2 regions of the Cupriavidus sp. 01L415 genome follow, and region 1 is predicted to be linked to the other one. Evidence: predicted binding sites of a transcription regulator. Region 1 holds the regulator's gene; the other holds the start of a gene.
The links. The regulator sigma-54, encoded in region 1, starts transcription at its own class of promoters, with help from an activator protein. The targets are predictions, from matches to a motif close to TGGCANGNAANCTGCTTT.

Region 1 (3,383 bases):
ATACGTCCACCGGCAATCCGTCCGGCCGCGTGCGCGCCGTGCTGTCGCCGCGTGCGGACCAGGCCAGCGGCCCTGCCGCCCCGCCCCTCGAACTGAAGCCGGCGCCCGCGCCCGCCAAGCCCTGAACGACACGCTGCCCGCAGCGTCACGCACTGCATGATTGCCTGAGATGAACGATACCGCCACGCTCGCCACCCCCGACGCTTCCGCCGTCCGCACCGACAGCAGCACCCTCGTCGTGCGCCACCTGAAGAAGCGCTACGGCTCGCGCACCGTGGTCAAGGACGTCTCGCTGGACGTGAAGAGCGGCGAGGTGGTCGGCCTGCTGGGCCCCAACGGCGCGGGCAAGACCACATCGTTCTACATGATCGTGGGCCTGGTGGCGCTGGACGAAGGCGACATCGTGCTGGACGACCAGCACATCAGCGGCCTGGCGATCCATGAGCGCGCGCGCATGGGCCTGTCATACCTGCCGCAGGAGGCGTCGGTCTTCCGCAAGCTCAACGTCGAGGAAAACATCCGCGCCGTGCTGGAGCTGCAGGTGGAAAACGGCAAGCCGCTATCCAAGGCGGAGCTGGACCGCCGCCTGGATGCGCTGCTGGACGACTTGCAGATTGCCCACCTGCGCAACAACCCGGCGCTGTCGCTGTCCGGCGGCGAGCGTCGCCGGGTGGAAATCGCGCGCGCGCTGGCCTCGTCGCCGCGCTTCATCCTGCTGGACGAGCCGTTCGCCGGCGTGGACCCGATTGCCGTGGGCGAAATCCAGCGCATCGTCAGCTTCCTCAAGGCGCGCAACATCGGCGTGCTGATCACGGACCACAACGTGCGGGAGACGCTGGGGATCTGCGACCACGCGTACATCATCAGCGAAGGCACCGTGCTGGCCGCCGGCATGCCCGAGGAAATCATCGCCAACGAGTCCGTGCGGCGCGTGTACCTGGGCGAGAATTTCCGCATGTGATGCCCCGGCCGCGCACCCCGCGCGGACCGCTCGCCGACAGTGGTTGGCGATCACGAAGCAAAAGCGATAGGCGATAGCAATTTCCGTTCCAACAACGGAAAGATGCGCATAGAATAGGTCGCTATGAAACCGTCGCTTCAGCTTCGCCTCTCCCAGCACCTTGCCCTGACTCCGCAGCTGCAGCAGTCCATCCGGCTGTTGCAACTCTCGACGCTGGAACTGCAGCAGGAAGTGGAGCAGGCGCTGACCGAGAACCCTCTGCTGGAACGCGAAAACGACTGGATCGAGAGCCCGCTGCGCGTGGCCGCGGACGGCTCTGTCAACCTCCAGAGCGCGCCCGCGCCGGCCCCTGCCGAGCAGCAGGGTGGCAACGGCGAGGACCGCGCGGAAGGCGCGTCCGGTGGCGACGAAGACAACTATAGCGACAACTCCGGCGAGGACTACGGCAACGACTGGAGCCTCGATGACTTTGCCCGCCGCCCCCAGGGCGACGAGGACGAAAAGACGCCGATGCAGTTGCGCGATGCCGAACCGACGCTGCGCGAATACCTGATGGAACAGCTTGCGCCGCTCAAGATTTCGACGCGCGACAAGGGCCTGGCCATCTTCCTGATCGAATCGCTGGACGACGACGGCTACCTGAGCGCGTCGCTCGAGGAAATCTGCACCGAACTCCCCGAGGAACTGGAGTTCGAGATCGACGAAGTCCACGCGATACTGACGCTGCTGCAGAGCTTCGACCCGCCCGGCGTGGGCGCGCGCAATGCCGCGGAATGCCTGGCCCTGCAATTGCGCCGACTGCAGCATCCGCAGCGTGAACTGGCGCTGTCCATCGTCAACCATCATCTGGAACTGCTGGCCGTCCGTGACTACACGCGACTCAAGAAAGCGCTGCAGGTGGACGAAATAGCATTGAAGGCAGCGCACGATCTGATTCGCTCGCTCGCGCCCTACCCCGGTCATGCATACAGCCGCCCGGAAGCGGACTTTGTCGTGCCCGATGTGTTCGTGCGCAAGACTGGTGGTGGATGGATCGCGCAGCTCAATCCCGACGTCATGCCACGCCTGCGCATCAACGACATGTATGCGCAGATTTTGCGCGGTGCAAAAGGGGAATCGGGCACTGCTGGGCTGCAACAAAAACTGCAGGAGGCGCGGTGGCTCATCAAGAACATCCAGCAGCGATTCGACACGATCCTGCGCGTGGCGCAGGCGATTGTGGAGCGTCAAAAGAACTTTTTCACGCACGGCGAAATCGCGATGCGCCCCTTGGTTTTGAGGGAGATTGCCGATACACTGGGTTTACATGAGTCAACCATTTCCCGGGTCACGACGAATAAATACATGGCCACGCCAATGGGTACTTTCGAACTGAAGTACTTCTTTGGCAGCCACGTCTCCACGGAGACGGGCGGCGCGGCCTCATCCACGGCAATCCGCGCGCTGATCAAGCAACTGATAGGAGCCGAAGACCCCAGGAATCCTCTTTCCGACAGCCGGATCGCCGAACTGCTTGGCGAGCAAGGCTTTGTGGTTGCACGCCGCACGGTGGCCAAATACCGCGAAGCGCTCAAGATCCCAGCAGTCAATCTCCGCAAGACTTTGTAGCCGAGCCGCAACCGCCTGCCTGGTGCGGCTCTTTCAGAAGGAGAAGCGCTATGAACTTCAAGATCAGTGGACACCACCTCGACATCACGCCGCCGCTGCGTGAGTATGTGGAAACGAAACTGGAGCGTATCGTCAGGCATTTCGATCAAGTCATTGGCGTTAGTGTGCTGCTATCGGTGGATAACCATAAGGAAAAGGACCGGCGTCAGTACGCGGAAATCAATCTGCATCTCAAGGGCAAGGACATCTTCGTTGAAGCACATCATGAAGACCTGTATGCGGCGATCGACGCTCTGGTCGACAAGCTCGACCGGCAAGTGATCCGCTACAAGGACCGCGTACAAGGCCACGATCGCGAAGCAGTCAAGTACCAGATGGCTGAAGCGCAACTACAGCAGCAATAGCCTTGCCGGCATCCCATTCGGGTTGCCTTGAAGAGGACTGAAAAGAAGAGATCAAGCCGCGCAATCAGCGCGGCTTTTTTGATGGACGCGCGGATTTGTGTCGCCACCGGCACTCCGGATTCCACTTGTTTCATTCGTTACCTTGGCGCCACGGCCAAAGGGTCCAGGGTGTTCGCAACGCGTCCCGCTCAGTGTATGCTGCGCCATACAAACAAGGCAGAACGGCCCCGGCGCACCGGACCGACATATCGCACGGCAAGAGACCATGCGTGGCGGGCGGCGGCAACGGGTGGGCAAGCCGGCCGGAATTCTTGCGGCACCACCCGCAGAACCGGCGTTGCATCGCACAAGTGCGGTGTGACCCTGCTCTATAATGGCCGGACGCTCCAATGCGAGCGTCCTGACAAAGC
Region 2 (3,383 bases), on a different contig from region 1:
GTTCCACACGGCCGCCAGGTTCAGGCTTTCCAGGAACGTGCCCTGGTTGGACGCGCCATCGCCGACGAAGGTAATGCCGATCTCGCCCTTGCCGCGGAACTTGGCGGCCAGCGCCGCGCCGCAGATCAGCGGTGCGCCGGCGCCCAGGATGCCGTTGGCGCCCATCATGCCCTTGGACAGGTCGGCGATATGCATCGACCCACCCTTGCCGTTGCACGATCCGCCCTTGCGGCCGTAGATCTCCTTCATCATCGCCACCGGGTCCACACCCTTGGCGATGCAGTGTCCGTGACCGCGGTGCGTGCTGGCGATGCGATCGCCATCACCCAGGTGGTGCAGGATGCCAACGCCGGCCGCTTCCTCGCCGGCATACAGGTGGACGAAGCCGGGGATGTCGCCGCGCCCGAAGTCGACATGCAGGCGCTCTTCGAAATCGCGGATCGTGCGCATCTTGCGGTAGACGCTGAGCAGCGTTTCCTTGTCGAGCGGCAGTGCGCCCGGGGTCTGTGACGAGGGGGCTGTCATGGTGATCTCCTTGATGGACGGGTGAGGCTACGGGTAGCTACGGGTGGAGCAATACTTGGCCGGCGGGCGCGGTTACGGGGGTGGCGGTATGCGCATCAGGCGGTGCCGCGCGGCGTGGCGCATGCAGGCGGCCACGTCGATGCTGGGAAAGGCGCGCTCGCGCAGCGTGACGGTGACGGTGTCGCCGGCGTCGAAGGCAAGCTCGCGTTCGCCGTCCAGCGCGACGATGCCGCTGCGCTGGCCCACGCGATGTGGCTGGCCGTGCGAGAGCCGGTGCCAGCCGGCGACCGGCACCGTGGCCATCAGTCCCGGGGCGATCGGCGCGCGCAGATCGAATTCGCCCGCGCCCGGCGCGGCGATTTCCACGGCCAGCCCGCCGGCTTCATGCCGGCCGACCGGCTCCAGCAGTCCGGCAATCGACGACAGCCCGATGGCTTGGGGATCGGCAAAGGCCACATAGAGCGCGGCGAGGGTGTCGGTCTTCCAGACTGCGCGGGCGCCGACGAAGTGCTCGCGCGAAATGACGGCATCGACCAGCGCGATGTCGCGCCGCGCGGCGCCATCGGCGCGGTCGATGGCGATGTCGAGCCGCTTGTTCCACTGGAGCGCCTCGTCGCGCGGCACGCGGCCGGTGGCGTAGAGGCCGACGGCGAGCCCGGTGATCGTCGGCTCGCGCATTTCGGGAAAGGCGTTGTTGGTGCCGGTGGACAGGCCGGCCACCGGCACGGCGCCGCATTCGCGTACGACGGCGCGGTGCGTGCCGTCGCCACCCAGCACGACGATGGCGGACACGCCTGCCTCGGCCATGCGGCGCGCGGCAAGGAAGGTATCGTCGACGCGCGCGGTGACGGGCATGTCGAGGTAGGTGACGGCGGGCAGCGCCGCGTCCGGTCCCTGGCGCCGCGACAGGTGCCGCGCCAGCATGACGCGCAGGCCCTCGCGGTCCGGCATCATCAGCACCTCGGCAATGCCGCATGCGGCCAGCGCCGCCAGCACGCGCAACACGATATTGACGCGATCCGCCAGCTGCAGGCTGTTGGCATTGGCGATGATGCGGCGGATATCGCGCGCGGAGATCGGATTGGCGATGATGCCGACGCGCGGCGGGCCAGCGTGGGCGGCGTCTGCCATGCGTGTCTCCTGTCGTGGTTGTCGACAGGGGTATTGCAACGGCTGTGCCAGTGCCCGGCGCGCGGTCAGGCGGGGAAAACGTCAGGGCTAACCCGCGGAAATTCCACGTCCGACGCCGGTTGGCGGGCATTGCCTGTGACAGGTGTCACAGGTCAGCTGTATCGGAGCGTGGACAGTCGTATCGCAGATCGCTCGGTGGTGGCTCGGTGATGACTCAGTGGTGCGTATCGCGCTGGTTTGGCGACGCGATGCCGTAGCGCGCCATGCGGCGGTACAGCGTCATGCGACTGATGCCGATTTGCCGTGCCACGGCGCTCAGGTTCCAGCCCGACGCGCGCAGGTACTGCATCAGCAGCATGCCCTCCGGCGGCAGGTGGTGAGGGTCGAACGCCGGCTGGCGGGGTTGCGCGGGCGCTGTCGCTGCCGGGGATTCGCCCGGGTCCGCCAATACCGGCGCCGGTCCGGCAAATCCATCGGGAAGATCCGGCAGGTCGATGCAGCCATCGCGGCAGACCGCGCGGGCGTACTCGAGCACGTTGCGCAGCTCGCGCAGGTTGCCGGGCCAGCGGTGCCGATGCATTTGCACCCGTGCGGCAGGGGACAGCATTACGGCCGGATCGCCGAGCAGCTTGTCGACCATCCAGTCGAGGTCGCGACGTTCGCGCAGCGGCGGCAGCGTAAAGCGCGCGCCGTTGAGGCGATAGAACAGGTCCTCGCGGAAGCGTCCCTCGGCCACCAGTTGCTCCAGCCGCTGGTGTGTGGCGGAGATCACGCGCAGCCGCACCGGCACGGGACGCGCGGCGCCGACCGGCAGCACCTCGCCCTCGGCCAGCACCCGCAGCAGGCGCGATTGCAGTTCGCGCGGCATGTCGCCGATTTCGTCGAGGAACAACGTGCCGCCGTCGGCTTCCTGGATCAGTCCGCGACGGCCACGCGGCCCCGCGCCGGAGAAGCTGTTCGGCAGATGCCCGAACAGCTCGGATTCGATCAGCGTCTCGGGGATCGCCGCGCAGTTGACGGCCACGAAGGGCTGGTCGCGGCGGGCGCTGGCCTGATGCAGTGCCTTGGCGAAGAACTCCTTGCCACTGCCGGTTTCGCCCTGGATCAGCAGGTGCAGCGGGGAGTCCGCCAGCCGCGCCGCGCGATCGAGTTGCTGCCGCAACGCCGGATCGCCGCCGCACAGCGCCGCCAGCGGTGCGGGCAGCAGCGCGGGCGCCTCGGCATCGACCGTGGCCCCGACGGGCCATCGCATGGCCGGCGGCAGCACGCTGAGGTAGAGCAGGGCGCCCGTGCGATTGAGCGCCAGCCGCCGTTGCTCGCTCGGGCGCGAATAGATGAAGCGGCCAAGGTCTTCCAGCCGCGCGCCGAACAGTGCCTCGAATGGCTGGCCGAGGACTGGCACATCGCGCCGCATCGCCTGCAGTTCGGCGGCGAGCAGCCGTTGCGCGGGACGATTGTGGCCGACGATCTGCCCGCCCGCGTCGAGTGCGACCAGGTATTCCGGATCGACGTCCACGAACTCCGGCGATGCATTGAGGCGCAGGATCCAGTCCCGATGGTGCACGCGCAGGAAGTTGGCGTTCTCGATATGGGCCGCGTAGATCCTGACGAGCTGCAGCGCCATGCCCTGGCTGGCCTTTGCCACCGGCGACGTCAGGGCCGAGATGTCCAGGATGGCGTGCAGCGTGCCGTGTGAATCGAACAATGGGGCGGCGGTGCAGGTCAGC

Region 2: the regulator sigma-54 is predicted to act here: its motif matches at 1,689-1,706, upstream of AC1DOX_RS24705 (ATP-NAD kinase family protein).

What each region holds. Positions count from the first base shown of each region.
Region 1 covers NZ_JBFTSP010000001.1:67,410-70,792, forward strand. The annotation lists gene lptA (lipopolysaccharide transport periplasmic protein LptA) at 1-125, shown strand, start outside; gene lptB (LPS export ABC transporter ATP-binding protein) at 170-961, shown strand; gene AC1DOX_RS00275 (RNA polymerase factor sigma-54) at 1,085-2,569, shown strand; gene hpf (ribosome hibernation-promoting factor, HPF/YfiA family) at 2,620-2,973, shown strand.
Region 2 covers NZ_JBFTSP010000025.1:8,696-12,078, reverse strand. The annotation lists gene AC1DOX_RS24710 (thiamine pyrophosphate-dependent dehydrogenase E1 component subunit alpha) at 1-525, opposite strand, end outside; gene AC1DOX_RS24705 (ATP-NAD kinase family protein) at 598-1,656, opposite strand; gene AC1DOX_RS24700 (sigma-54-dependent Fis family transcriptional regulator) at 1,871-3,383, opposite strand, start outside.